3 regions of the Paenibacillus sp. NPDC058071 genome follow, and region 2 is predicted to be linked to each of the others. Evidence: riboswitches for the same ligand, from Rfam matches in the RefSeq annotation. Region 2 holds a riboswitch; each other region holds the start of a gene.

Region 1 (10,340 bases), on a different contig from region 2:
AGCATGATCGGAGCGACTTCGCCCCCGATTTTGCGAACGGCGTCGCCATACTCGCCAAAGGACGGACAAGCAAGACCTGTGACCGACGGCCGAAGCCAGCGCACGACTAAATCAATCAGCTCAGCCGCTCCGTTGCCAATTAATATCGACTGCTCATCTATGTCATGTAGACGGGCCAGCTTCCTGCGCAACTTTCGCGATGCCGGATCGGGATAGCTGCCGATTACACTCGCATAAGCCGCCAGAACGCGTCCGACCGATTCCGGCGGTCCAAACGGATTCATATTCGAGCTGAAATCGAGAAATCCGCTCGCGGGCTTGCCGTACATTTCCGCGGCCGTTTGCAAATCGCCTCCGTGACCGTATCGTTCCAACATAATCGATTCCCCGCTTTCTTCTCTATGTATTCATGAGCCATAGCAGCGCCGCCAGCAGCAGCACTGCTTCGACCGCTTCGTTCATCGCGCCGTACGTATCTCCCGTCAAGCCTCCTAATTTGCGGCTCAACCAAACGGCCGACGCCCAGCCAACAAATGCTGTCACCAGCGCCGCAACTGCCGCTGCAATCATCGCCTCAAAGAAGCCGAGCTTTCCAAGCGCCGTCAATGCAATAAAACTGTATGCGGCGGCGATTAGTCCCCCACCCGCCGAATGTTTCCACCCGGCCAGCCGGAACATGGCACCGATGCCCTCTCCTTGCCTAGCGTTCGGCCAGCCGGCAATCGCCGCGGCCATCCACCACCTGCTCCAGGCAGGAACGATTGCCATTGCAGCGAATACAACAATCGAACTCTCATCCGATCCGACAGCTGCAATGCCATACAACTCGGTCAGCACGGCGAACTTGAACAACAACAGCAGAACTGCAGCGATAACGCCCATCGCCCCGACTCGGCTGTCCTTCATAATTTCCAGCATCCGCTCTCTGGAACGATGGCTGAGTACGCCGTCCGCCGTATCCATCCAGCCATCCAGATGTAATCCGCCGCTCATAGCCGTCCATAAGGCAAGCAGCAACACAGCTGCGGGAAGCGCCGGCATGAACAAGCCTAGCAGCGCGCAAGCGACCGCTATAATGCACCCGATGACCGCGCCGGCAATCGGGAAATAGATAGCGCTTCTCGCGAGCACCTCTGGCTCGAAAGGCACACGGATAGGAACCGGCAGCCGCGTCAGAAACTGCAAAGCTGCGGCCAAAGCCTGTCCGTGCCGTTTTAACGAACGAATAACCATGCGCACAACGCCCCCGCCATAATAATTACGCTAACCGCGTACAACAAACGGACAGTCCGGACGATATCCATCGCCTCTAGCTCCCGCCGCGGCCAGCCCATTCTCGCCCGTTCGCTCGGTTCTCCAAAATAATAATTCAAGCCTCCGAGCTCGATGCCGAGCGCGCCGGCAACCGCCGATTCCGGGATTCCGCTGTTCGGACTCGGGTGCAGCCGCGCGAAGCGGCGAATCGACCGCAGCGCGGCAATTCCCGACATGCTCCGATGCATAGCGGCCGATAGAGCTAGCAGCAAACCGGTCAGACGGGCCGGAATGTAGTTAAGCACGTCGTCAAGACGCGCCGAAAAACGACCGAAATGCAAATATTTCTCATTCCGGTAACCGACCATCGAATCCAGCGTATTGGCCGCCCGATACAGCATCGCCAGCGGCGCCCCGCCGATCAGCGCGAACACGATAGGAGATACGAATGCATCAACCGTATTTTCCGCTACCGTCTCAACAGCGGCCCGCGACGCCTCGCTTTCGTTCAACCGCTCCGTGTCCCGGCCTACAATGTAACCGACATATTTCCGTGCTTCCGCTAAGCGACCTTGCGTCAATGGCACATACACCAGCATTGCCGCTTCTTTCAGCCCTTTGACCGCAATCGTCGTTGAAATGAACCACGCGCTGGCTGCGTATCCAAGCCAAGGATGAATGGCTGCTGCAGCTGCCGTTATCCCCCATATAACTCCGTAAGACACCGCTAATACGATGACGCCAAGAATAATTCCTCTTCGAAAAATCGCACCCGCGCTGCGGCCTTCTTCGCTGGCACGAAGCCGAGCCTCCAGCAAGCGGATGAGCCGACCAATCCATATGACGGGATGAGTCGGCCATTTTGGGTCGCCGACAATCCAATCGATGACGATAGCGGCCGCGATCAGCAGCAGCGTCTCGGACAAGGAATAGCCGATCATAAGTCGTCCCAGCGAAACGCGATAGCTTTCAATTCAACGGGGATTCCCGCTGTTACAAGAAAGACGCGATCACAGTCCGCTGCAATTGCTTGATGCAGCCGACCCGCTTCGTCCCGAAAGCGTCTTCCCAGCGGATAGGATGGCACGATACCGTCTCCAACCTCATTCGTCACCAGTACGAGCGGATAAGGATACTGTTTGACCGCTTCGACGAGCGAAGCAATCTGACCGTTCAGCCATTCTCCGTCTATCCAATCGGACTGCTGTTCTTTCTTCTGTTCCTCGAGCAGGAGCACATTCGTCAGCCATAGCGTCAAGCAGTCAACCAGGACAACCGGCGGTATGCAACCGCTTTCCCGCTGCTCCGTACCAAACGTTTGCGCAAGACGATTTAATTCACGCACGAGCTCGATCGGCTCTTCAACCGTCGTCCACGGAAACGCCGCGGACGCTCTATCCGCCCGATGCTTTCCGATTCTCGCCGCCATCTCTTTGTCAAACGCTTGGCTTGTCGCTATGTATACGCCTTCTTCAGCCAGTCGTGATGCAAGTTGCTCGGCAAACGCGCTTTTGCCGCTGCGCGCCCCGCCGGTTACCAATATCGCCATTCTACTCTACTCCTTCGAAATGCCTGCGCTTTCAAATGTCGCCATTTCCTGCATCAGCTTAAGTGCCGCTTCAACGATCGAAAAGCATAAAACGGCGCCTGTGCCTTCGCCGAGTCTCATGTCCAGGTGTATGACCGGCGACAACTCCAGCGCTTCCAGCACTTTGCGGTGCCCTTGTTCTTGCGAAAGATGAGAGGCAATCACATACGACCTCACGCGTTCAGACATGCGGACGGCGACAAGCGCAGCTACTGAGGAAATAAATCCATCAATTACGACCGGCACGCGACGGATCGCAGCTCCGATCATAAATCCAGCCATTCCCGCTATTTCCAGCCCTCCGACCCTTTCCAACACGTCGAATACATCCTCGCAAGCAGGCTCGTGCAGTTCAACGGCTCGTCGTATAACGTCTACTTTATGCAGCCAGCCGCTGTCGTCGATGCCCGTTCCTCTGCCCGCCGTTTGCTCCGGAGGAAGACCGGTCAGCATCGAGGCAAGTGCTGCGCTGGCCGTCGTATTGCCGATTCCCATCTCGCCTGTGGCAAACAATTGATAGCCTTGCTCCGCCAAATCCTCGGCAATTTGAATGCCTGCAAGCACCGCCTGCTGCATTTGCTCCCGGCTCATCGCAGGCTGCTTAACCATATTTGCCGTTCCATGCATCACTTTTCGCCGCAGCAACCGAGGATGATCTATATTCACATCCAAATCGCTTTTCACGCCCATATCGACACAGAACACGTCCGCTCCCGCCTGCTTGGCTAGTACGTTCACGGCCGCTCCACCCTGCAAAAAATTGTTCATCATTTGAGCGGTTACTTCTTGCGGAAACGCGCTGACGCCTTCCTCGCACACGCCGTGATCGGCCGCCATGACGACAACCGCTTTTTTATCCAACGACGGCCAAAGTCCGCCTCCGATTCCCGCTAACCGGCAAGACATCTCCTCCAGTTTGCCAAGACTGCCGGGCGGCTTCGTCAACCGGTCAGAATGGCGCTGCGCCTCCAAGGCCGCTTCTTCATCATAAGGAGCAATTCGTTCAATGGAATAGGCGATCTGTTTCCCTAGCTGTTCTTCGTTCATCTCTCCATCATCCCTTCTGCTCATTCGCTTTCGTAGCAAGACGAACTCGCTCATCTCAACCATAAGGGCTACCGGACACCAGGACGCAGCAAAATTTGCGGCATGCCGTTCGCAGGGTGAGCGACAATTTCAGCTCCCGCTCCGTATACATGCCGAATCAGTTCCTCGTCCAACACTTCCTCAGGCGCACCTTGAGAGATAAGTCTCCCTTCATGAAGCACAAGCAGTTCGTCGCAATATAACGCGGCCAAATTCAAATCGTGCAGGACGGCGATGACGGTTATCCCCTTCTCCCGCCTCCACTGCCTTACCGTATCCAGCAATTGAATCTGATAGCCGATATCAAGATAGGTTGTCGGTTCATCCAGTAAAACGATTTCGGGCTCCTGCGCCATCACCTTGGCAAGCGCGACTCGCTGCCGCTCCCCTCCGCTCAGCGCAGCCAAGCTTCGGTTCTCCAGCTTGCCCAGTCCCATGACCCGAATCGCCTCGTCGATCAGCGGTTCGGCGTCGCCGCTTTCGTCACCAAACCAATTCTGGAACGGAAATCTTCCCATAGCGACGGTTTGGCGAACCGTAAAGCCGACAGCCGGCAAACCGCCCTGCTGAAGAACGGCAAGCCGCTTAGCAAGCCGTTTCGGCGGCAATGCGGATACTTCCTTGCCATCCAAAAGCACCTGTCCCGACGAAGGCTTTGAAATGCCGGACAGCAGCTGCAGCAGCGTCGACTTGCCCGCGCCGTTTGGTCCGATAATACCATAAAATCTTTCCGGCTGTAAGGCGAAAGAAAGCGATTCGAGCACCGCTCTTCCTTGCATCGTTTTGCCCGCTTTTATAACCTCGATCATAATGATTCCTCCCTGCTGCGCTTGCGGCTATGAAGCAGATAAGCGAAGAAAGGCGCTCCGATCAGCGCGGTGACGACGCCAAGCGGGATTTCCCGCGGACTAAGCGCGATACGAGCCAATGTATCCGCCCAGAGCAGGAATATGCCTCCTCCGACAGCTGACAGCGGCACAATAAGCCGATAATCCGGTCCGACGATCAGCCGGATCAAATGAGGGATAACGAGTCCAACAAACCCAATAACACCGGAAACGGAAACCGCCGCAGCCGTTAGCAGCGTTGAACCAATTAGGACAATCAGCTTCGTCCGCTCCACTCGAATGCCGAGATGCGCGGCATGCCGCTCACCGAACATAAATAAATTGAGCGGGTGAGCCAGCACCATAAGCAGCGGCAAACCGACCGCCAAAAACGGCAGGAGCATGTATACATGAGCCCAAGACCGCATAGCCAGTGAACCCATGAGCCAAAACAAGATTTGATTGACGACGCCCTCCGATAAGCTAACCATAAAAGAAACAAAAGCGCCGAGAAACGATTGCACGACGACGCCGGACAAAATGAGCGTCTCCAACTGCATCCCGGCTTTGCTTCGGGATAGCGCCAGCACTGCCCCAAGCGTCAGAAGCCCTGTTGCAAAGGCGACGACCGGAATCGTCCAAAAGCCGATCAGCGCTTGAAACCCGAACAGAATTAAAAAGGCGGCTCCGACCGAGCTGCCGGAAGCGACCCCTAGCGTGTACGGATCGGCAAGCGGATTGCGAAGCACTCCTTGAAAACCCGCTCCCGCCAGCGACAGGCAGGCGCCCACCAAAATGGCCAGCAGCACGCGGGATAAACGGACCTGCGTAACGATCGCCACTTCGCTCTCGCTCCACGAACCTGCGCTTTGGTCGAGCCACGGAAGCTGATGCAGCAGTATGCCCCATACGTCTTTAATGGAAATGCCTGCCGAGCCGATCGACAGGCTGGCAACAACGGAAACAGCAAGAAGGAGCAGACTTGCTGCTCCATAAGTGAGTAAACGGCTTTTCATTTTAAGAGAACAGATCCGGGTGGATTGTCTTCGCCAGCTCCAGCAGGCCGTCAGCCAATCTCGGACCTACGCGTACGAGCGGATCCTCGGCAACTGCAAACAGCTGTTTGTTCTTGATCGCATCGATTGCATCCCAGCCCGGTCTTTGGGCAAATGCGGCGGCAATCGGATTCGGGTCTTCTTTCAAGTCCGGGTAAATGATCAGTTGAGGATTTTGTTTAACGACTTCTTCTGCGCTTACCTCAAACCAGCCGGGCTGAGCTGCCGAAATGTTCGTTCCGCCGGCAATCGTCAGCAGTTCGTTGAGGAAGGTGCCTGAGCCGACGGTCCAGCCCGGCGAAAATTCAAGATATACCGGCTTCTTCGCAGCATCCTTGACCGCGTCCTGCACTTGCTGCTTGACGTCCTTCATATGCTGCGCCACCGTTTCCGCTTCCTTTTCCTTGCCTACGATGCGGCCAATTGTCGTGATCTTGTCCGCAGTCGCGTCATAGGTCGTCGGATCGGTTGCGTAAACGGCGATCTTCAACTCACGAAGCTTCGTCACCGCCTCCGCATTCATCGAGGAGGAAGCAAGCACCAAATCCGGCGTCAATGCGACAACCGCCTCAATGTTCGTCGTCATGTCGCCGATTTGCGGTTTCGAAGCCGCTTCCGGCGGATAATTGCTGAATGCGTCGACTCCCGCCACCTGCTCGCCCGCTCCGATCGCATACATCACTTCCGTTTCGCTAGGCGCTAATGTAACCACCTTGCTCGGCGCCTGTTCAAACGTAATCTCCGTGCCGGTGTCATCCTTAACCGTAAGCGGATATGCCGACTGCTGCGATTGTTCCTGCTGCTGCGGCTGCTGTCCTTGCCCATTCGACCCATTGCCGCCGTTCGATCCCGAACCGTTTCCGCAGGCCGCAACGACCATCAGCATAGCGACCAAGAGCAGCGCCGCTAATCCCCTCCATCGTTTGTGTGCGTTTTTCATTCCTTGCATCAAATTAACACATCTCCTCTCCTTAATTAAAAAAGCATTTCCGGCATCAAAAGTGCCGGAAATGCTGAAAGTCCCGCCGCCATTGTGCGCGCGGCGGACGGACTGGCCATCCCAACACCATCCCAAGTCCTCGTAGGATAAAGCGTTATGCGAAGCAGGCAGGTCTCCTGACTCGAAGCCGTCGACGGCGTCTTCCCGGGAGCGGCAGCGCCCAGTGACATTCAACCGTCGATATCGCCAGTGGGAATGCGGGCGACGCTTCTTACAGTGGCGGGTCCGTGCCGGATTTTCACCGGACTTCCCTATTAAGCCAAACGGCTGCCTGCGATTGCAGCATCCGAACGGCGCCTGATCGATCAAACCTATACGTTTATATCGTAGTTACTATACCAAAATCTTTGAACCTTTGTCTATCGCGCTTCCACTCCGAACACTGCCCGGCGAAGTCTAGGTCCAAGCCGGAAGGCGTTGCCGACGACGGAGACGGAGCTGAACGCCATCGCCGTACCCGCCATCCATGGCTCCAGCATGCCGATTGCCGCGAAAGGGATGATCAGCGCGTTATAGAGGAACGCGAACGTCAAATTCTGCTTCACGTTGCGCACTGTCATCCGGCTAATGGCAAACGCCTCGGGGATCGCCGTCATCCGCGGCTGCAGCAGCGTAATGTGTCCAGCAGTCAAAGCTGCGTCCGTCCCGTCGCCCATCGCAAGACCCGCGTCGGCCGCCGCCAGCGCGGGAGCGTCGTTCCAACCGTCCCCTGCCATGCCGATTCGCTTACCTTCCGCGCGCAGACGATGAACAAGCTCCAGCTTGTCTTCCGGCAGCATACCTGCAAATACGCGGCTTCTATCGATGCCTGCCGCATCGGCGGCCGTGTTCGCCGGGGAACGATGATCGCCCGTCGTCAGCAACACATCGACGCCTTGCAAGGCGAGCTGGCGTACGGCTTGACGGGCGTACGGCTTGATCGTGTCCGAGAATGAAATGACGCCGATGACAATGCCTTCGTCGGCCGCGTAAAGCACCGTTTCGCCGACGCTTTCCCGCTCGCTGACAAATGCCTTAATTCCGTCGTCATTTATTGTCCATTGCCGGTCACGGACAAAGGAAGCGTTGCCTACGCCAATTGTTCGACGTTCGACGAAAGCCTCTACCCCTTTGCCGGTCGTATACGCGAAACGCTCCGCCTTCGGAAGCACCAAGCCGCTCTTAGCTGCCTCAGCCACAATTGCTTTTCCAAGCGGATGCGTCGATTCCGTTTCTACAGCAGCCGCCAGCTTAAGCAGTGTTGACCGGCTGCATCCGGCTGCATAGCTGCGGCTCATCCGCGGCTTGCCTTCCGTCAGCGTCCCCGTTTTGTCGAGCAGCAGCGTATCCATTTGCGCGAGCCGCTCCAGCGCGCCGGCCTCCTTCACTACGATACCCCGTTTGGCCAGGCGGCCGGATGCGATCACAAGCGAGATCGGCGTAGCCAGTCCCAAAGCGCACGGACATGCGGCCAGTACGACAGCGACGGCGCAGCGGAACGCCTGCTCCCACCCGCCTCTGTCTATAAAGGCGATCCATACAACGAATGTCGCGGCGGACAGCAGCAGCATAGCGGGAACGAACCAGGACGAAACAGCGTCGACCTGTCGCTGGATCGCCGATTTCGAGCGCTGCGCCTGCCGGACGAGCTCGCTGATGCGGCTCAGCATCGTTTCATGGCCGGCCGCTTCCGTCCGGATACGGAGACGGCCGCTCTCCATCCTCGTCCCCGCCCATACTTTATCGCCCGCCCGTTTCGCGACGGGTAAGCTTTCTCCGGTAAGCAGCGACTCGTCGATTTCCGCTTCGCCGCTTGCGACAACGCCGTCGACCGGAATCATCTCTCCTTGCCCGGCTTGCGCATAATCGCCGGCGCGAACGAATGCTGTTTTCACTTCCATCGTCTCGCCTGCCCGCTCGACGATAACGGTGTCTGTTCGCAGCTTGCCGTAACCGGAAGCGTCGTTTTGCGCTCTCGCAGCAGCAGCGGCCTCGATGTACTTGCCTAACAATACAGCTGTAATAACGACGGCGGACGTTTCGAAATAAAGCGGCAGCTCATGCGCGTTCGCCCCTGCCCGACCGGCGGTAAAAACAAGATAATGACTGTAAAAGTAAGCGGCGGACGTTCCAACGGCCACTAAGACGTCCATGTTTGCCGATCTCGCCCGCAGCGCTTGATAAGCACCGAAATAAAACGGCATTCCGATCACGAATTGAATAAATGTCGCCAATCCAAGCTGCAGCCAAACGTTGGCGAGTGCGGCGGGAAGAGTCACTTCGCCCAGCCACGAGAAGTGCTGCAGCATCGCGCCAAGCAGCGGCAGCGTCAATACGGCAGAGACAATCAGCCTTGTCAGCAATGACCGCCGCTCCTTGGCAAATGCTGCCTGCGCCGCTTCCGGAACGGACGCGGCAAAGCCGATTTGCTTGATTTTAGCGGCAATTTGCACTGGCTGCACAGCTTCCGGATTATATTGAATCCATGCGGTTCTGGCCGAGTAACTAACGGCTACCGCTTGAACGCCCTCCATTCTTCCAACCGATTTCTCGATTCTCGCGGCGCACGCCGTACAGCTCATTCCTTGCACGGAGAAATCGATCGTGATGCCGTTCGTCTCGTACTCCACCATTCCGACAGCCCTCCCGTCCGCAAAACGATTCTGCCACTATTTATATGTCGGACAGGCGGACCTCATGAATATAGGGCTCAAAACCGAAATCAGTGCTTGCCTTGAAGGGAGGGAAAGCGCTGCGGGCAGAGGGTTCTTCCGATCGCCATCTATATCGAGCAGGCAGGCAAAAAAAAAAGACGAACGGATCGGCTTTCGCCCCGTTCGTCCCGCAGCCGGTTTAGCCGAGCGCCACTTCGCCCTGCCAAGCCAGCATGCCGCCGGTCATATTCGTCACGTTATAGCCTTGCGCTTCCAAGAAATCGCACGCTTTTCCGCTGCGGTTGCCGCTCCGGCAAACCATAATGAGCGGCGCATTCTTATCCAGCTCTTCGTACCGTTCTGCAAGCTCGGATAGCGGAAGGCTGACCGCTTCTTTAATATGACCGGATTCCCATTCATCGATTTCACGTACGTCGATTAAATGAAGCTTTTCGCTGTTTTTCAAACGGGATTCCACTTCTTCCGGCGTTATCAATTGTGCCATTATAATTCCACTCCTTCTAATTTCTTCGTAATTTGCGATTCATATTGCCTAAACGCCGAAGTATGCCCCCAGCCTCTCTCCTCCGTCAGCATCCGGTAACGCAGCTGTTTCTCGCTCAGCCTATGCCGCAGCTTTGTGCGCTCTCCATCGTCCGTACACAGAGCGATCAGGTCCCGCAGCCCGATAATCTCCTTCGAAAGCTGCATCTCCTCTGGCACCGCCCCGGCATTGCGAAGCAGCTTGTAACCGAGCCGCAGATCTTCCGGAACATGCGACATATCTTCCAGCTGCAGCGGTTTTCCTTTACCCTCCAGCTCGTCGAACTCGCCTCTGGACATCGCTTCCCGAATCCGTTGTTCCGCTATAATCGCCGCCCACTCCATTAAGCCTCG
Region 2 (10,340 bases):
CTCGTCGCGATTAAAACAAAAAGCTTGCTCGGAACAGTGATTACAGGTATGATTTCGATCATGGCTTTACGGTACTTCATTTAATAAGGAGAATGTCGTCGACGGTCTCCCCTAAGGAATCAGGCTTAATGGCGATCGGAAGAACCCTCTGACCCGTAGCGCTCCCTCTCACTTCAAGTCATGCACTGATTTCGGTTTTGAGCCGAGAAAATCAAGAATATGCTGATTAAATAGCTGCGGCTCCTCAATAAAAGGAAGATGTCCGCAGCCTTGCATCATCGTCTTGAAGGATCGGTTCATTTTCGCATGCAAGGACTCTGCTGTTGTTATGTTAAACGGATGATCTTGATCCGAGATAATAGTAAGGATTGGGATGTTAATCTCTTGGAGTCGGTTGAAGGCATAAGGTTTAATAACGGTAGAGAGATTTGGAGAGAAGCGACAGAAGTTGCTGCTGTTTCGAACATTATGGAGCACTTTATTACGAGCCTCATCTTTTCCTGCGGAAGGAAAAAAGTATTGCCAGAACGGATTCGCAATGAATGCTTCAATCGCTTTTTCGCGACCCTTCAGACGGGTATTAATAAAATTCCTAATTCCCTCCCACATCATTTTCATAGGATAAGAACGGCCATTGATCGAGGGGGAAACTAGAATAAGAGCGTTAACCAGCCCGGGATAAGCGAGAGTGAAGTTCACGGCAACGCTGCCGCCCAGCGATGAACCAACTAAAGTAACGTTTTGCAGCTTCAAGGAATCAACCAAAGCTTTTAAATCATCGACATTGGAGAAGGGAGCGGTTGGCGTACTGGAAAGGCCGTATCCTCGTAAATCATAGCGAATGACTTTATACTGTGCGGCAAGAGAGTCAACCTGCTCATTCCAGATTTGATGATCATTGAAATTTCCATGAATCAGAATAAGAGGATCGCCACTTCCTGAAACGGTATAAAAAATTCGTCCGCCTGATACGTCAATATAATCCTGAATCATTAGCTCGAGCCTCCTCTACACTTACTGAATCTACAAAAGATCGGCATTATGCAGGTTGTCTTCAATAATGGATCGCAGTACCTCGGAAACGGAGTGATCGCCCCTATGACAGCAACGATCGATTTCTTCCCATAATGATTGCGGCAAGGTCAGCGATATTTTTCGAGTAACGCCTATTGGCTTGCGGCCTGCCCCTTTTCGGGAGCCTCCTTTAGTACGTATAAGCTCTGAGTTTTTGCTATCTATTAATTTCTCCATGTAATCACCCTCCTGTATAATTCCATATATTTATTGGACAGTCAATTAATGCTACCTTATTCAATCGCCAGCTAAAATCTTCGTATCTCCTTACAAACGCAATATTCACTTTTTCTGGCCAACTAACGATTGCACTCCATATCGAAATGGGTTATTCTTCAATGGGCGATCCATTAGTAGGACTTATAGTTCATGCTGTTAACGGTAGAATCTATATATATAGTGGCCATCCAACTACAACTTCATATATAGGTAAATGGTGCTGTGTTTACACAGCTTAAAATGGAAGATCAGTGCAATTCTGACGCGGTCCCGCCACTGTAACGCCGAGTAGGTTAACGTGTTTCCACTGTATGTTCAATACGGGAAGGAGTTAGCTATACGATGAAGCAAAGCCAGGATACGTGCCATTTACTTTATTCTACGATTTCACGAGGATGAAAGGAGAGATGTTTAGCTGTGCCTTATTCAGGCATGGGTATGTCCGTATGCCCGTTTGTCAAACACCTTTCACATAATAGTGATAGGTGTTTTTTTTGTTTTACATCATAAATCTATTTGAAGGAGACGGATCATGTTACTGCAAAAAGCATGGAAAAAAAGCATAGCATTAGGCTTAACGCTATTAATGCTAGTTTCGTTGTTCAGCCCAACCGCCGCAATGGCGGCAGGGGGCCAATCGGGAGCCAATGCTGTCAAAGGATATGTGACGGTAGCGGTTGAGAAATTTACATTGGGGCAAGGTTATGTCGTTGAGCCAGTTCGTGTTCCTATTCATGAAGGGGACAATGCGGCAGCTGTTATTTCAGAGCTTCTAGGAGAAGATAACTATGACCATTCAGGCACCGTAGATAGCGGCTTTTACTTATCTAGCGTATATGACCCCGGTGCGGGAGAGGCCAAATTTCCTGCTTACATCCTGCAAGCGCTCGGAGGAGCGGCAAATGTAGACGATCGAGCGGATGAAGATTGGTTAGGCGAATTCGATTACTACTACCAGTCGGGATGGAACTTCGCGGTCAATCATTCCTTCCCGAGTGTCGGAGCGTCGGACGTCGATCTTAATAACGGCGATGTCGTCCGTTGGCAGTATACGGTTTATGGGTATGGGGAGGACATAGGGAATGGCGGTACGCTTATTTCTCCTGCCAATAAGGATGCATTAACAGAGAAAGTAGCGGAGATTAATAGCAGCGCAGATAAAGCAACCATTCTTGCGGATGCAGAAGTTCGAGCGGCGTACGAGAATGCTTACCATACGCTCACGAATATGGAAAGCGGTCAATCTGCGGTTGACGCTGCGCTGAGTGATTTGACTGAAGCGCTTGGTGAAACTGCTCAGCTGAACACGGCTGAATTGGCAGCCGCTATTCAATTGGCCGAGTTAGCCAAGACTTCTGTAAAAGTAAGCGTAGACGGATCGGATGTCAGCACAACGGAATATTGGGTTGTTCAAGCGGAGCTTGATGCATTCGTCCAACTGATTGTATCGGCTCAGCAGCTCATCGCTGACTCGACTGCAACGCAGGATGGAATAGACGCTAAAGTATTGGCGCTCGAGCAAGCCCAAGCGGCCTTTAACCAAGCGATAAAACAAGGCCTGCAGGAAGTAGAGACGAAATATAGCATCACGTTTACCGTTGCGCCAAAAGCGGCTTCGTTAGAGCTTTATAATGCCAAAAATCAGCTCGTCGATATTGGTACAGGCCAATCAGGCACCTATAAAGTATATCAAGCCTCTCTGCCAGCCGGCGACTATCGCTACAAAGGACTTGACGCTAGCGGAAATTCGATTGGCGGCGGCAAGTTAACGATTACGACGCAGCCTAGTCAAGCCTTTGAATTCCGTCAATTGAACTTTAAAGCAAGTAATGCGGGATGGAACGTTGATACAGACTACACGGTAAAAGTAGGTCAAAATAGCCCAAGCGATACGTCCCTCATTTGGGGAACGAAGACGGCTGCGGGCGAGTATCCAGTCCTTGTTCTTACAGGCAACACGTATTTTTATTCTTTTGAGCCGACTAGAGCACGTGATCTCGAGGGATATAATACAGCAAGCAGCAGCGTTACGGTTACGTTAGCTGCTACGGCACAAAATATTTCCACAGCGATTCCATTAGCGCGTGCGATTACATTTACAGTACCTGAAGAAGCAAAGCTTATCATTGGCCGTAAACTCAAGCACTTTATTGCATTTGAAAAAACCGAGCCTGTTGAAACGACGATACAGGGCGGCAAAAAAGTGTATCGCTACAAATTATCAAATAATGTGGAATATAACTACCGGGTCAATCAAGACGGTAAGCTGACCAATGTAGGGACGTTCATAGCGAACGCTGCGAATGCAGCAATGGAGATTACGGAAGCACAATTAAATTTGGTTTCTCCTCACTCCATTTTAAACCGTGGAACCTCTACGGAAGGCAATATCTATCTTAATCTGAATGAACAAAATCATTTGAAGCTGGCGGCGCCGGGGAGCGAGTTCAAGCTTTTAAGCATGCGCAGCTGGCAGACGATCACTTCAATAACCGGTAATTACTTTTTCGAACCGGATTTTCATTATGAAATTGTAACAGGCCAAAACATTATTGATATTGCCGAAGGTGAGCCCGGCGGCTATGCAACGATCCGTGCGAAAGCAAACGGAACGGCCGTTGTTAAAGTGTCTTACGATGCTATTAAGGTAAACAGTTCAAATGGAAATGAACCTTATAGTGCAATATGGCCGGAAAATGTCGGTTTGTTTGTTGTCACAGTAGGTCAAGGTGAAACCGGTATTGCCACCGGCATCGAGAGCAACAAGGTCCGCAATCAGAAGGCTAACCAAGATCAACAAGGCAAGAAAATTATGAACCTTCAGAATGGCGCATTCGATGCGGACATCGATAGCGTCTACTTCCTGAACACGGAGCAGGGAGCAACGTATACGTTTACTCCTTCCGCAGGCAGCACAGTCAGCGTCCTTCGTCCTGAAATCAATCATGCGGCCGGAACGGCATCCTATGGAGACGGCACATTCTCTTCCAATAATGTGACTGCGAATCCTAACGGCTCATTCAGCGTGTTTCTGACCGAAGGCCGCAACATCGTCAAGGTCGAAAAAGCGGGGCTGGCCGAATATCAGGTCATGACGGCTAGGCCGCTGACCGTAACGATCCAAAACTTGACTCGTCAAGGAGAAGAGGCTGGTCCTGGCGATCGAGTCAAAGTTACTCTGGATGGGTTATCGTTCCCGGCCAACAAATTATCGGGTATTTATAATTTTGCGGCGCAGCTTAACTTTCCTGGGCCGAACGAGACATGGATTACGGGTCTTTCGAGACAATACAACATTACGACGCAGGCCAATAGTGTGGAATTCCAAGTGCCGGCGGATTTAAAAGGCGGCTATAGTCTTAAAGGCGGCCATATTAAGGTGAGTGGCTTCGGCAGTCCTGTTGGGGATCATCATAATATTGATCCGCTAGTAGGAGCTAACCCTAATTTTACAGCGGACAGTCGAGAAGGGTACTACAGCATTCTTCCGAGGATCGTCATTGTTAAGGAAGCGGACAAGACTGCTTTGCAGCTTGCCGTTGATAACGGCAAGGAACAGCTGAAGTCGGTTTCCGTCAGCACAGACGGAGAGGATGTCTATCAAAGCCAACAATGGGTGGCAAAAGGCGTATACGATCAATATGTCGAGCTGATTGAGTCTGCTCAATCTCTGATTGCTGACGAAAGTGCCACTCAGGGCGAGGTTGATGCTAAAGTACGAGCGCTGGAACAAGAGCATGAATCTTTCGTCAATGCCAAAAAACCGGGATTGAAGAAAGACGAGATCAACGTAACCGAGCAACTGAACAAGCATTTATCTTATATCTTTAACCATGTAACAGAACCTGCATTCGGTACGATGGGCGGGGAATGGAGCATTCTAGCGCTTGCTCGCGCGGGCTATGAGGTGCCACAAGGCTATTACGCCACTTATTACAACAATGTAGTTGGTGCTGTAAAAAAATCGATGTCAAAAGGGAAGCTTCACTCTGCCAAAAGCACGGAGCATTCCAGACTGATCTTAGGCCTTACGTCAATTGGTAAGGACATCTCTAACGTTGCGGGATATGACATTAGTGCAGCGTTAGCCGACTTTAACTATGTCACTAAGCAAGGCATTAACGGACCGATCTTTGCACTGATCGCGCTCGACAGTCATGCCTATGAGATTCCCGTACAAAACGGGGTTGCCAAACCGGTCACGCGTGACGCGCTGATTGACTATATTGTCAGTCATGAACTGGCTGGCGGCGGCTGGTCCTTAAATGATGAAGCTGATCCTGATATGACAGGGATGGCGCTGCAAGCTTTAGCCCCGTACTACGAGGAAAAGAAAGAGGTTAAAGCGGCTGTAGATCGTGCGCTCCATTGGCTTTCCACGGCTCAGAACGAAGCAGGCGGCTACGCAAGCGGAGGCAAGGAAAAGGAAAATGTCCAAAGCGCCGCACAAGTCATTGTTGCATTAACCGCTCTGGGAATTGATCCGCATACCGATAAGCGTTTCAACAAGAAGGGCCATTCCGTAGTCGAAAATCTATTGACTTATGCGGTTCCGACTGGCGGATTCGTTCATCCGAAAGGCGGCAGCGTGAACGAAATGGCGACGGATCAAGGCACTTATGCCTTGGTTGCTTACAGCCGCTATCTGAACGGAGAAACCAGCCTGTACGATATGAGCGATGTTGTCATTAAGGCAACAGAGCCGAACGGTACGATCGAGCTTCCGGCAGATAGCCAGCCTATTGCAGTCCCTAATGACGGCCAAGACTATACGATAAAGGTAAAAGGATCCGATCGCGATAAGCAGGTTTCCGTCCAGCTTCCTGATTCGGCAGCGTCGAGAACGTTCATTAGCTTGCCAGGAAATGCGCCGCTGCCGCAGCTGACAATCTCTAGAGGCAGCATTACAGCGGAATTCCCTCAAGGGATTGCTGTAGACAACGATTCGATTCAAACGCTTGAGCTGATTACGCCTAATAATAAAAATGATGCAGCGCTGAAGTCGAAACTGGCGGGCGTCATTGCTTCCACTCAACAATTGAATGACGTGCATGAGTTCTTTACAATCGGCGACGATCATTCAATCCAATTTTTGAATGGGTTCGTAACGTTTACCTTTAACGGTATGAAGGGCAAGGAAGCGGCATTTATTCAAAATGGCCGACTCACCCCGATTCAAAAGTTTGCAAGCGAGCAGGAAGGACGGGCGAGCGGCAAGCACGAGTACGCGTTTGAACACGGGAATGATCTCCTTGTTAAAACGGATCACTTCACGGAATATGTCGTTTATTCAGTGAAGGACAAAACCGAAACTGGCGGCGGTACTCAGCCAGGCGGCGGTAACGGGCCTAAACCAGAAATATCAACGATTCAACTATCAATTGATAAGCTAACGATTAATAAGGGCTATGTAATATCGCCTACAACGGTTGAATTCACGCCAGGTGAAACGGTATGGGATGTATTAAGGAGAGAGCTGGATAAGCGTGGTATTGATTACGAATACTCCTTCTCCGATAAGTACAACAGCGTCTATGTGGAGTCTATTGCAGGCGACGGCGAATTTGTTCATGGCAGCGGCAGCGGTTGGATGTATAGCGTAAATAATGGCTATCCGTCATACGGTGCAAGCCGATATACGCTGCAGCAAGGTGATAATGTGAAATGGCGCTATACGACTAATCTCGGTAAGGATGTAGGCGGCGGTGCAATAGGCGGGGAAGAAGATCCGGCTGCAGGCGGCAAAGATCCAGAAGACGGAGCAAGCAAGCCGGGCACGGAGAAGCCTGAGAACGAGCACAAGACTTTGGCTGACTTCTACACCGATAGCGCTAAAGTATCTTCCTGGGCGACTGATCTTGTTCTAGAAGCAACAAAGAAACAATTTATTCAAGGGTTCAATGGAAAATTGAATCCGAAAAACAAAATTACTAGAGCAGAATTCGCCAAGCTGCTTGTGGAAGTCTTTAACGTTCAAGCCGACGGCAAGACAGCTTCATTCCGTGACGTACGGACAACGGACTGGTTCTATCCGTATATCAATGCCGCTTATGCAGCGGAGGTTGTTAAAGGAAACGGGGACCGATTCCTGCCGAACGATACGATTACAAGAGAAGAAATGGCGGTCATGATTGCTCGAGTGCTGAAGCGGGAGCCGGCTCAACAGTCAGGCGTCGTATATCAGGACCGCAATCAAATTTCGGTCTGGGCGCAGGATTATATTGCAGATATTGCAGCGTTAAACATCATGACTGGCAATGGTGATCAATTTAATCCGAAGGAAACGGCGACTAGAGAGATGGCTTTCGTCGTTGCGATGAGAGCATACCAATACAGCGAGAATCAACAAGTGAAATAAGCAGGTAAAGTAGTTTAGCCGCATCCTCACGAGGATGCGGCTTTTTGCAGTTGTTATTTATAAAATATCGCAATATCAGCAGTGCAGCACGGGGGTCAGCCGTTATCTTTGAAAAAGTGAGTAGAACCAAACCCATGCAGACGGATAAGCTGCGTTGCCATGTATTTAGGCGAGTAAGACATATCGTTTTCCAGCCAGTAGATAATGATGCCAAGATGGGCGGATGCGACATAACGGACAATGATATCTCGGGGGATGCCCACTTGGCTGTCAAACGGTTGAGCAATCATCGATCGGCGGTTCAGAGAGTCGCGAATGATCATCTCCATTCGAAGGGAGAAGCCGGGCAAGCCATTCGGGCCTAGCATGACTTTATAAAATCGGGCATGCTCCGCGACCTGCTCGAACTGGCGGATAAAGGAGTCCGGCGGCGTATCATTATCCTGTATAAATTGGTGAGCTTCAAACCCGGGCGGCAACTCAAAGGCGGTTTGAAACTGCTGCAGGATTTCATCCACTATTTTGTTCAAAAGATCGTATTTATCTTGATAATGCCGATAAAAAGTAGCCCGGTTAATTTCTGCGCGCTCGGTTATATCTTGCACGGTGAGCTGATCGAAGCCTTTTTCATCCATAAGCGATATCAAGGCATCCCGAATGAGGGAGAGTGTTCGCTTTATCCGCGGATCGGTCTTTAGTGGATTATTAGACATGGACGGTCTCCTTTGTATCTTTTTTATGCCTTCTGCAGCATAGCAGAGCTTACTGTCAACAATGCGACAATCTCATCTATGTTGTTGGTTGCTGTTCTTCTTTCCTTCTTTTATTATAAACAACACACTGATGCTAAAGCTACGCGGTGTTTTATAAAAAGATAAGAAAGAAAGGGAGCGTGCAGGAATGGCAACGGAAAGACAGAGGGCGGGAAGAATCACAATCGGGTTGTTGATGGGGCTTTTTCTATCTTCATTAGATCAGACGATTATTTCAACCGCTATGCCTACAGTCGTTAAAGAGTTGGGAGGATTATCTCTCTATAGCTGGGTATTTACCGTCTACATGCTGGCATCAACATCAACAATGCCGATCTATGGCAAATTGGCGGATTTAGTTGGGCGAAAGAGACTGTATATATTCGGTCTCCTTTTATTTCTTATTGGTTCTGTTCTATGTGGGTTTGCAGGAAGCATGGCGGAACTTATTATTTTCAGAGCAATACAAGGGCTCGGAGCGGGGGCTTTAATGCCGATTTCGATGACGATTGTCGCTGACATTTATCCTCCGGATAAGCGAGGGAAGTTTATGGGCTTGTTTGGCGCTGTTTTTGCCCTATCAAGCATCATCGGGCCGGCGCTCGGAGGGATGATCGTCCAACAGTGGGACTGGGGCTGGATTTTTTATATGAACATTCCGGTCGGTATTGCCGCTCTGCTTCTGGTTGCTACTGCTTTGAAAGAAAGCAAGGGTACGGAGAAGGTATCTATTGATTGGTTCGGGGCGATAACGTTGGTTGCCGCAATCGTATCGGTGCTAATCGCGCTGGTGCTGGGCGGCGCTAATCGGGAATCCGACACGTCGTATGCTTGGACTTCGCCGCAAATAATGGGCTTGTTCGGAATAGGGGCCGTCTTCCTTGCCTTGTTTCTGTGGATGGAGACGAGGGCCAAAGAACCGATTATTCCGCTTCGCCTCTTTAAAGTTCGGACGATAGCTCTCGGCAACGTCATCGGTTTTTTTATGAGTGCAGGCATGTTCGGTGCGATCGTATACATCCCCTTATTTGTGCAAGGCGTGATCGGAGTATCTTCTTCAACGGCCGGGTATATATTAACGCCGCTCATGCTATCCTCGATTGTCACTTCGATTGTCGGAGGACGTCTGATGAGCAAATGGTCTTATCGTACGATTCTGGCAGTAAGCATGGCGCTCATGACAATCGGTTTTGTCTTACTAAGTCAACTAACTGTAGACACGACTAAGCTACAGATGATCGGCTGCATGATCATAACGGGTCTGGGTATGGGAGCCGTCTATCCAACGGTGGGCACTGCGGCGCAGAGTGCGGTTGATCATAAGACAATTGGAGTCGCAACGTCGACGTCGCAATTTTTTCGCTCGATTGGCGGAACAATCGGGGTCAGCGTGTTCGGCAGTCTCCTGTCTCAGCAGCTGGCATCGGGATCGATTGAACTCAATAAGAGGCTGGGGCCATTTTCTGCAGAACAGGCGAAGGAGATGCTTGATCCACAGGCGCTTCTCGATTCCAGTACACGAGCGGCACTGCCGCCGGAAGTGCTCATGGGGCTGCGGGAAGTATTTAGCCATGCGCTGGACAAAGTGTTTCTGTGCAGCTTGGTTTTTGTCTGCATTGGTCTTCTAGCGAGCTTATTGATGGGCGGCGCCCGATTAGTGACAAAAAATAGGATGCAAGGAACGATTGAGGCGTCTGAGTAAAAGGTTTTTGTCTCCTGAACAGGAGAGAGCAGCGGAGGGGCAGAGGGATTCTGGAGAAACGGCAGTGTTCGCTTTTAAAGCATGATTCCTACCTCAAACCTCAATAAAATAAAGGAATCAGGCTTTAATGGCAATCGGAAGAACCCTCTGCTCCGCAGCGCTTTTCCCTCACTTAAAGTCAAGCACTGATTCCGGTTTTGAACCGTTTAGTCTTTAGGAACGAATTTCATTTTTC
Region 3 (10,340 bases), on a different contig from region 2:
GTTGCCGCTCGCCCGGCCGGCTGCGTCGCTCGCAAATTTCGCAATTGAATGTGCTGCGCCGTTCTCTACGTAGGCTGCGTCTTTACCGCTCATTCCTGTAAACTTAAGCGTCACGAATTCGCTGAACTGCACGCGATTCTCGCTTCCCATCGCGAAAGCGAGCAGGACGCTTTGAAGCTCTTTTTGTTGAGGAACAATAGCCGCTATTTTCGCAGAAAGAACAGAATCGATCACGACGTTCGACAGCAGCTCGATGGAGCTTCCGCTTCCTGCCGTTATTTTTGTCCCTTGCGGGATGAAAGCCGTTGTACTGCCTTTTGACGCCTCAATACCAGGCACTTCCGTACCTTGGAGCAGATCGACAAATACTGTTTCCGGGTAGTTAGCCGGTATTTCTATACCTAATGTTTTGCCTGTATCTGTCGACGCCGTCAGCGGAATACGATACGCACGACCGTCGTTAGGGATAACGACTTGCGTATCGTTGCCTGGAAGCAGCGTGACGCTATCGTCATCACTGCCGATATCTTTGCCAAAATCTTTCGTATAGCGCCACTGCAAAACATCCCCGTCTTTTAACACTTGCAGGTCTGCACTGCTTGCAGGGAAGATTCCATTCAAGCTATACATCCATCCGCTATTCGGCCCATGATCAAATTCGCCGTCGCCATCGATAGATTTCAAATACGAATGTTGATTGGAGGATGTTTCTTGATAAGTGATCTGACTCTCGTCCAGGACACGCTTCAATAAACTCCATGCTGTATCGCTTTGCTTCAACTCGACGCGCAGCGTAGGAACAACATAGCCCTTCCCAATCGATAGCTTATCGACCGAAAGCTTCACATAATGTTTCCCCGACGGATCAGGTGTCGGCGTCGGTGTCGGTGTTGGCGTTGGTGTTGGTGTTGGTGTTGGTGTTGGCGTTGGCGTTGGTGTCGGCCAATCCGTCACATCGGACATATTGTACAGCGACGTCTTACCTTTCAAGAAACGGTCGTATGCAACAAGCGCATACGTTCCTTGTTCGGTAGCCATTCCATCAATTGCTCTAGTTAAATCATGTTTGAATCCGCCTTGCGGTACAGCATATTTCATCAAATCGTCAATAAGCGAGTTGCCGTTCTTTACGAATCTCGAATCGGTGTGAGGATTAATTCCGAGCGCCGTTAAGGCGACAATCACTTGAGCGGTACTCTCGCTGCTGGTATAACCTTTTGTTTGGTAGGTATTTTCCAGCCACACTAATGCGCGATCTACTGCAGCTTTTACCTGTGCATTGCTGTTGTAGTATGGAGCGAGCGATTGGATCGTCATTCCCGTCAAATCCACATCGGGATTTATTACACTGAATCCCCAGCCTCCCGCATTGACTGTATCTTTTTTTACCTCGAGTTCTAAAATACGAGAAATATAGGCTTCTCTGCTGGCCTGCACGGCAGCGCCCGGATTGATTGGGAAAGTGTAGTCTCGTGTGTTCAGAGAGATCAATGCCCAGACCGGACCGTTTATTCCTTGCTTAATTACGTAATTATAATCGCCAAGCGCATTGCTGATATCGTAGCCTGCAACATCGTGGATATTTTTGCCGATTGAAGCAAGCGCCACGATCAAACGAGAATGTTCCGTTCCTTTGGTTGGATCTAGCTTCCCGCCATTTTTGCTCATCAGCGTCTCAACCGACAAACCAATATTATCGTAGTACTTCTCATAGTAGCCTGCTGGAACTGGGTATCCTGCTCTAGCCAGCGAGAGTACCGCCCATTCCCCGCCGATTGATCCAAATTTCGGATTCGGTACCGTTCTTACAAGATAATTCAGACTGTCCGCCAAATGCTGCTCGACTGCTGTCAGCTGCTTTACCTCATATACGACCCGAAACGTTTGCTCCGCTCGGTTGCCGGCATCGTCAACGGCCGTTACCGAAATAAAGTTATCTCCAGAAGTCAGTTGCGCGCTATAACGACCGTTAGCAGCCGTCAATGGCTGGCCGTTCAGCGTTACTGCAACGGCAACGGTTCCGCTCACATTATCGGTTGCGGTGACGCCAAAATTCAAATCAGCCGACGTTACCTTAGCGTTGTGAACTAGACCGTCAACTGCGATAACAGGCGCTTCCGTATCGGCTGCTATCGCCAAGGCGCCGCGGAGTGCTGCTAACGCGTCGTCTACTGCGCTTTGCGAGTTACCGTGTTCCTTTAATACGTTATAAGCGTTAGCATAGGCCGCATTTACGGCCGTATGAGACAGCAACGCGGCTTTATCCGGCGAGCTGTTTATTTCTGCAACTGCCGCTGTCAGCCCGCTTTTATCGGAAAGCTGAATGCTGCCCCAAGGACTGCCAATATCCTCTCCCCAGCCAATGACTGTAAACTGAGTCCGAATAACGTCGCCATTTGCCGGTATATAGTCAGAGAATCCATAAGGGACGAACTCATGGTTTACGGTGTACACCCAACCGGACATGCTTGTATAGTCGAATTCACCCAGCCAATCGCTGTCATTTTTATTACCTAAGACCTCTCCGTAATTGCTAAATAAATCAAGAATAAAAGGAGGAATCGTCGGCGTACCGTCTGAATCCTTTACTCTCGATAAATAAAAAGCACTATCGATTGTTCCTGTGTTTTTGTAATTGCCTGCGCCAAGCACTCTAGTAATAATTGAGGCTCCGTTGTCATCTGCAAAATAAGGAACCTTAATCGGTTCCTGTATGTACCCTTGCCCCAGCGTGAATTTCTCTACCGAAACGGTGACGTATCCTTCTGGAGCCCCGCTGCCCGCGTTGGCGAACGATACGGATAAATTAGTTGAAAATAAAGACATGAAGACGGCTACAATCAGCAGCCAAGATAGCAAACGTTTTTTAATCATCTCTTAAACTCCCTTTCCTATAACTAAAAAAAATAAAAACCTCTCGATCGAAATCGACAGGTTTAGTTGAACGGGCGGCTTTAATAAGCGCGCGCATGCCAATAAACACCCTCCTATCGCTCGTAGAATGATGGTATTCGGAAACAGGCAGGTCTTCTGGCTCAAGCGTCATCGCCCTTGCAGCCTTCCCGGTTTCCCAGTGGCATTTCTGACAAGGACTCTTCTTTTACAGCGGCGGGACCGCGCGGGATTTTCACCCGCTTCCCTTTTAACCGAACCGATGTTATGAAACGGCATCGTCGGCACCTGTTCCTACTTATATTCTATTAAATGTCATTGCTCATCATACCGGATATAGGGTCGTTTGTCATGCGAAAACTGTGTGTCGCCCCGATTTTCAAGCAGACCGCGCACCGTACAGCTTCCAGCGCTCGATGAGTTCAGGCCGGCTCAAAAGTATGTTATACCATTTTGAAAAAAACAGTCGTAGCTTGTCCGCCACTGCACGTAAAGCTGGCACGATTATTACGAAATCTCACTTTCTCAAAAGATTAACTGCAAAAAGGCAGTTATTTTTCACTCTTCCAATCCAAACGGAGCAAATAAATGCTAAAAGGCAGTTATTGACCGAGGTATGAACGCAAATGTCAGAAGTGGGCTTGGAATAACTGCAAAAAAGCAGTTATCTACCCTTCATTCAGTCAAAATTGAAGCAATAAATGCTGATAGGCAGTTATTCCAGCTCGTGGGTGCAACCGAACGAGTTATGAATCAGGTCAGTCCGATCAAAGCTAGTCTGATTTAAGAAATTTTGCGTTTACTATTGTCCCTAAATAAACATCCCGCCCCACATAAAACGCGAGACAGGATGTTTACTTGCTTTATGGAGGATTTCTCGTTCCGTGCTTCCCTTTTGAGACTGCCCCTGAAAGTATGGCATCAAAACCCAGAGCCCGCCCAGACAGACAGACAGACAGACAGACAGACAGACAGACAGACAGACAGACAGACAAACAGGCAGAAGCTCCGAGCAAACGTCCATTCGTTGACAATTACACTTGGATTGTAATAATTCAACGAATAAAGCTTCCAATATCGACTGCGTGCTTTCTTCCTCCAAGTCTCGCAATCTCGTTCGCCGCCGCCTGCTCCTGCTTTACGATCCCTTCAAGCAAAGGGGCCGTGCCGTACGGCTTGCGCTCGAAGGAAGCGAGCCACTCGGCATGCAAAATACCGGTTTGCAGAAACAACAGTTCTGCTGCATCGTGAAATTGCTCTCCCACCCAATCGTCGTATGCGCTTATTTCGTCCAGAGCCAACGCGAACAGCTCCTCCCGACCTTCTAAGCTTTCAGGAGTCGTCAAGTAAATATCGCGTTGCGATGGAGCAATCGATCCGTCCGCTACGACACGGATGCCGAGTGCTTCGATCCGGCTCAACTCAGGCTCACCGACAACCCAGACATCTGCTTTCCTCGCCGAGATGGAGCTGTAGATATCAGCAGGTACGATCTGCTCGCCCTTCACGTCCGAAGACTTCAAACCGGCCGTCTCCAGCGCCGTGAGCAGCAGAGCATGCTCATTCGTAAAAGGAGCATAGGCAACGCGCCTTCCTTTCAAATCGGCAAGCTCGAAAATATCCGAGTCAAGAGGCGTCACGATTGCATAAGCCGCCGGGTTGGCCGGCTCCACAGCCAGGTAGACGAGCGGCGCTGCGTCCCTGTGCAGAAACGCGGGAACGGCGCCGCCGACCGCGCCGATATCGACGCGGCCCTCCTCCGCCGCCCGGAACAGCGACGCTTCGTCGGGAAAGGCTCGCCATTCGACGGCAACCTCCTTGCCTGCCGGCGCCGCCGCCAGCTTTTGCTCCAGACTGCCGCGAGCTTTCAGCCCAATTAAGGCGCTGTTGCCGCTGTAACCGATCCTCAGTTTGCCCGGCTCCGCCGATTGACGGACAACAGCTGCGGTAGAATCTGCGGTTTCCTTCCCGCAGCTCTGCAAGACAAGCATAGCGGCAAGCAAAAGCGATAAAATCGGCAACAACAGCCCTATCCTCCGCTTCCGTGTATCGCTCATGCCGTCAACCGTTATTGGACAGCCCTTTCCGCCAGCGCGTAAACCGTGATTCGATCAACGCAAGGACGTAATTGAGCAGGAGGCCTAGAATAGCGAGCAAAATAATGCCGGCATACATCGCTGGAATTTGGAAGATTTCTTGGGAATTCAAAATATAAAACCCGAGTCCCGCCGATGAGCCGATCATTTCCGCTGCGACGAGCGCCGTGATGCAGTATGCGCCCCCAAGACGAATGCCGGTAAAAATGCTTGGAGCTGCCGCTGGCAAGATGACGCGGAAAAACAGAAACCATTGCGAGCCGCCCATCGACCGGGCGGAATCAATCAGCAGCTTCTCGACATGCTTAACGCCGCTCACTGTATTGAGCAAGATCGGCCAGAATGAGGCCCAGAAAATAATAGCCGTTTTCGAAGACTCGCCGATGCCGAGAAACAAAATAAATACGGGAAACAGCGCAAATGCCGATACTTGCCGGGCCAGCTGCAGCAGCGGATCGAGAATCGCTTCGAACCGTTTGAACCAGCCGAGCAGCAAGCCAAGCAGCGTACCTGAGACAATCGCCAGCAGCAAGCCGCTCAAAGAACGCTGCAGACTGGCCGCCACGTGCTTCCACAACTCGCCGGTGCCGATCAGCTTGCCGATCGCGACAACGACGTCCGACGGCGGGCTTAAATAAGCGGGGTTCACGATGCCGAGCCGGGGCAGCAGCTCCCAGACGACAAAAAACAATAGAATAGCCAGACTGCGGTCAACCGCTTTTTTCGTCCATCCGGTAACCTTGTTCATACAATCGCTTCTCCTCTCCTACAAACGGCGTGCCTGTCTTATGCGGCCGAGCCGTCGCCGTCTTTGGTGTTATCCGCATGCGCTGACTTCGGCGCTGCAAACTCGTTGAACTGGTTGGTGTAAACATCCTTGACCGTCACTTTGCCTTTCGGGATTTTATCGTACTCCTCCAAAATGTCGATGTAGTATTGGATTGGCTCCTCCGTTATGATCAAATCGTCGACATAGGCGAAACGGTCGACATATTTCACATCGATGCCGATTCTTTTCGCAATGATCTCCTTCGCTTCTTCCGGATTGTCGTTAACCCAGTTAGCCGTTTTGGCGATCGCCGTTACGAAATCTTTGACCGCTTCCGGGTGCTCCTTCGCAAACTTGCCGTTTACGCTGTACGGCGCCATGCCGCCGAGACCGCCGTCGAGATCGTAATCGCTCCAAAGCTTCAGCAGTTTCTCGTTCGCTTGCGCTTTGCCCGAGAATGGCGCATGAATGATCGCAAGATCGATGCCGCCCTGCTCCAGCGTTTGCTCTTGCTTGTCGTCGGGAACGACAAGGAAATTAATTTTGCTTATATCGACGCCATGCTCTTTAAACCACTTCTTCGAGACGAACTCGGCGCAAGCGCCAAAGCTGTTGAAGCCGATCGTCTTTCCTTCGAGATCCTTAGGCTCCTTGATACTGCCGTCATTGCGCACAAAATATTTCATATGCGGCGCTTCCTCCAGCGTTTTGCCGCCTGCGGAAACGACTTTAATATCCGCGCCGCTGGCAATGGCCGAGATGACGAGCGGCACCATCCGCGAGCCGAAATCTATGTCGCCGGTGCCAACGAGCGGAATAATTTGCGGGGCCGCCACTTTGCCGACGTATTTCGGCTTTGTGTTCGTGCCGTCAAAATAGCCGAGCTGGTCAGCCAAATAAACAAGATCGAAGCCCGGGTTATCCGGGTACTTGAATTCGACGACCTCCGCCTTCTCCGAGCCTGATTGGCCGGAGCCTGAAGCAACGTCTCCTTTGCCGGTATTAGGAGAACCTCCGCAAGCGGACAGAGCAACGGTCAGCGCCAGCACGGCGGCCGTTTTAGACAAGCGGGCATTCCATTTTTTAAAGCTTTTCATGGTTCTTCACTCCTCATTTTTATACTTATTATTCTCATCGAAAAAATAGGTTTTAGGCCACGCGTTTAGTGCGCCGAAGCGAAATCGACAACGCGACAAGTCCGGCTGCCAGCGCGGCTAACGCGACGTAAAAAGCAGGAGCAGCAAACAGGCTCACCGAAACGCCACCCTCAGCTCCGCCGCTGCTCGTTACAGCCGGCGCATGATGCCCCGAAGCCGCATGCCCATCACCCGTTCCTTTAGACACCACCGTCACCGATGACGGCGTTTCCGACTCGCGGCCGCCCGCCCATTCGACAACTGATCCATCCGCATACGTCTGTACTGCCTTCCACACAAGTTCTTTGGCGTTATCCGCCACTTTGCCCTGCAGCTTGAATTCGCCGAATTCGCCCTCGACCAATCCCGGTCCATCCGCCGTCCAAACAATGGACGTCTTTCCGCCGCCTCCCGCTTCGGTTTGGAACGCATACTGCCAGCCGGCCAGCGGCTGTACGCGGCTGATCTCGACGCCTTCCGGAAAAATCAGCTCCACTTTCGTCGTTGCCGACGCTTTTTCCGTCGGTACCCGCACTGTAAACACCTCGTAAGCTCCTTGCGTCGTCTCTTGCGGTGAGACGGTTACATGGGCTTCCGCTCTTCCCGCAAGCAGCAGAAGAAAAAACGCTGCGAAAAGCGCGGCGCCCGCCCTGTATTTCGCCATCTCGGACTCCCCCTTTATTTTTTTGGTTCACTATAAAAAACAGTTGATGTTGTGAATTCGTTCAGCTTGCCGTCCAGCACCCGCACCTCCAGCCTCCATTTTCCCGGCAGCGACAAATAGCTTCCTTCCGAGCTGTAATGGAAATCGTACAGGCTCGCCGGACTGCCATTCGACGGCACACTCTTTAACGGCACGTCGATCGGAGCAATATCCGGGCGATCAGCGGACTCCAATCGAAGCGTGACACTTCTTGGAGCGGCAGCTGTCGACTTCGTCCCTCCTCCTTGACCGCCTCCTCCGATCGACACGTTAAACTGATTGTTTTCCCCCGCCTTATTCGGCGTAATAATTGCCGCAATATGCAGGCCTTTCACATTTTCGTGCCAAAAGAGCGGGCCGGAAACCGCCAGCGGATTCAAATAAGTCAGAATAGCGGTTATGCCAACGATTGCCGCAAGCAGTCCAAGATCGAACAGCAGCCAAGGAGACTTTCGGCGAAACGTCCGTTTCCGCAGCGTTCGTCTAATAGCCGCGCCCGTCGCCAATACGAGCAGCACTGCGGCCGTTTTGGCGAGCATCAGCTGACCCCATTGCGATTCCGGCAGACGGTGAAAGCCGTTCGTATAGAGCGCCGCAGTGGCGACGCCTGTAACGGAAAGCACGGCGATGGCAAACAGCGCGGCGCGCGACAGCTGCAAAGCCGGAGCCGTTTTTCCATCAGCGGCAGGTCCGCTCTCGGCAGCGTGCGGATTTTCCGCCAGCCGTTTCGGACCAATGATGGCAAAGGCAAGCAAAACGCCCGCCCAGACGCTAGCTGCGGCCAAATGCGCAATGTCCAGCGCATAAGTGACGGACGGAACCGCAAATCCCATTGCATGCCCGTTCAAGCCTTTGGCTGCAAAGACGGCAATGATCCAGACCGTGATTACGACTCTGCCCCTTCCGATCGTTAGCCATCCCGCTAATGCAAATGGCAAAGCAAGAGCGTAAGACAATCCGATCGAAGTGCCGAGCAACATATCCTTCAAACTTTCTTGCGCCAGCCCCTCGCTCAATTTGCCGAAATCCGACCATGCCAGCAGCAGTAAAGCGGCCAAATGAAAGCCGATCAGCAGCTTGGCAACCCGCCGATAGCGTAACGGATCGCGAGCCACAGCGCCGGGCGCGTAGACTTGCAGGCCAAGCCAGCCGGTAACAGACAGCAATCCGGCAAAATAGAGGCCGCGAACGATCCAATACGGCATGTTTTGAGCGAGATCATGCTCCTCGTGCAGCCTAGAAGCGGAAGCGTAGCCAAGCCGACTTTCCGATGCTTCGCCCACGGCGAACACGTAGGACGCCCGAATGGGGTGCCCATCCGCCGAGAGCAGACGATATGTAACGGTATAGCTTCCGTCTGCCAGCTGCGGCAGCGGCAGACGAAGCGAGCGGCGTCCGCTGTCCAAAACCGCTTTTTCCTGCGAGACCGGCCGCCCTTGATCATTGTAGATCTGTACGGCGTAACCCTTATCCTCCACCCGCTCGTTGAACGTCAATACGATTTCCTGCGGAGCCGCCGCAAGACGGCTGTCAGGCGCGGGGGATGCATCGGTCAACGAAGAGTGGGCATAGCTGCTTCCTGCGGCGAACCATAACGCCAGCCAGACGGCGGCTGCCGTAACTATCACTAATCGAAGCGAACGCCGGAGAGCGCTCCGGGCGCTCATGTCGTTCTTGCCGCAACCCGTTCCAGCAGCTGACGCTTATCGTACTCGACGTATTGCCCCGCGTACGTGCGCACCGGATCGCCGGCGTAAAACCGTTCGTACAGCTCATGTCTTGCGCCAAGTCGGCTGCCGACCAATTCCCATGCCAGCTTGAGCAGTTTCACCCGCTCTTCCGCATCCCGGTCTGCTCCCCTGTACGCCCTCTTCAGCTGTTCAGCAAGCGGGCCGCGCAGCTCGGCAATTGTCGAAGGCACCTGCAGCATGCCCGCTCCGGACAGCTGCTGCAAAATTTCCAGCGACCGCGGATAGTAACGGTTGCCCAAATTTTTTGCCGTCAAGATCGGCTCGAGCGCAGGTTCCCATACGCCTAAAGGATGCAAGCTTGCCCGATGCTCCGCTGACAACAGCAGCGCCTTCACCGACTCGAGCTGAAAATAAAGCTCAGCCAGCTTCTCGCGGACATGGGCGAACGCCTTGATGCCGATAGATTCGGCCAGCTCGCTGCCGACCGCGGCCGTAAATTCCAGCTTGCTGACAAGCCGTACAATATTTTCGTGCAAGCTGAGCGCGCCGACCATCCGGTCGGAACGAATCTTCCAGATGGCGTCAGGGTCGTCTTTAATGAATACCCGCTCCCATGGAATTAGCGCGTCGTCGAAGACGAGCACCGCATCCATCTCGTCGAAATGCGAGCTGAGCGGGTGATCCTCCTCCCGTTCGGAAGCGAACGATTCCCGGCAAATAAGATGGACTCCGGGATGGCTCGCCGGAATCGCAAACATTACCGCATACCGCTGCTCGTCGCCCGTCTTTTTGCTATGCGGCGAAACGACAATCTCATCCATGTACGGAGCGCCGGTCGCAATCATTTTGGCCCCGCGGACGATAATGCCTTCTTCGTTCTCTCCAACGATGCGCAGCGCCGTGTACAAATCGCCCAGCTCATGGGCCAGCTTCGTCCTGTCGACTTGCGGGTCGTGCCCGGCAGCTGTCAGCAGCAGGTCGTTGTCACGGACGTACGCGTAATAGTCAGCTATTTTTTGCGGAAAATAGGGCTGCTCTTCCTTAATAAGATCG

What was found. A riboswitch is a leader RNA that binds a small molecule or an ion and turns the genes downstream of it on or off. The one in region 2 is predicted to bind cobalamin.
Positions count from the first base shown of each region.
Region 1: another riboswitch for cobalamin. It lies ahead of ACFVTB_RS16190 (ABC transporter substrate-binding protein); the one in region 2 lies ahead of ACFVTB_RS15410 (S-layer homology domain-containing protein).
Region 3: another riboswitch for cobalamin. It lies ahead of ACFVTB_RS20710 (DUF4430 domain-containing protein); the one in region 2 lies ahead of ACFVTB_RS15410 (S-layer homology domain-containing protein).

Region 1 is NZ_JBHVSK010000009.1:81,581-91,920, forward strand. Features, by position in the region: gene cobD (threonine-phosphate decarboxylase CobD) at 1-377, opposite strand, end outside; gene cobS (adenosylcobinamide-GDP ribazoletransferase) at 400-1,233, opposite strand; gene cbiB (adenosylcobinamide-phosphate synthase CbiB) at 1,215-2,195, opposite strand; gene cobU (bifunctional adenosylcobinamide kinase/adenosylcobinamide-phosphate guanylyltransferase) at 2,192-2,803, opposite strand; gene cobT (nicotinate-nucleotide--dimethylbenzimidazole phosphoribosyltransferase) at 2,810-3,889, opposite strand; gene ACFVTB_RS16180 (ABC transporter ATP-binding protein) at 3,958-4,737, opposite strand; gene ACFVTB_RS16185 (FecCD family ABC transporter permease) at 4,734-5,771, opposite strand; gene ACFVTB_RS16190 (ABC transporter substrate-binding protein) at 5,773-6,759, opposite strand; cobalamin riboswitch at 6,900-7,101, opposite strand; gene ACFVTB_RS16195 (heavy metal translocating P-type ATPase) at 7,170-9,422, opposite strand; gene ACFVTB_RS16200 (rhodanese-like domain-containing protein) at 9,643-9,948, opposite strand; gene ACFVTB_RS16205 (DnaJ family domain-containing protein) at 9,948-10,331, opposite strand.
Region 2 is NZ_JBHVSK010000008.1:177,121-187,460, reverse strand. Features, by position in the region: gene ACFVTB_RS15425 (AzlD domain-containing protein) at 1-84, shown strand, start outside; gene ACFVTB_RS15420 (alpha/beta fold hydrolase) at 169-993, opposite strand; gene ACFVTB_RS15415 (hypothetical protein) at 1,024-1,251, opposite strand; cobalamin riboswitch at 1,492-1,677, shown strand; gene ACFVTB_RS15410 (S-layer homology domain-containing protein) at 1,826-7,651, shown strand; gene ACFVTB_RS15405 (TetR/AcrR family transcriptional regulator) at 7,747-8,364, opposite strand; gene ACFVTB_RS15400 (MDR family MFS transporter) at 8,552-10,105, shown strand; gene ACFVTB_RS15395 (Ger(x)C family spore germination protein) at 10,319-10,340, opposite strand, start outside.
Region 3 is NZ_JBHVSK010000014.1:46,995-57,334, forward strand. Features, by position in the region: gene ACFVTB_RS20710 (DUF4430 domain-containing protein) at 1-2,874, opposite strand, end outside; cobalamin riboswitch at 3,004-3,199, opposite strand; gene ACFVTB_RS20715 (ABC transporter substrate-binding protein) at 3,948-4,916, opposite strand; gene ACFVTB_RS20720 (ABC transporter permease) at 4,954-5,736, opposite strand; gene ACFVTB_RS20725 (ABC transporter substrate-binding protein) at 5,775-6,854, opposite strand; gene ACFVTB_RS20730 (YcnI family copper-binding membrane protein) at 6,907-7,557, opposite strand; gene ACFVTB_RS20735 (copper resistance CopC/CopD family protein) at 7,572-9,224, opposite strand; gene ACFVTB_RS20740 (4-hydroxyphenylacetate 3-hydroxylase family protein) at 9,260-10,340, opposite strand, start outside.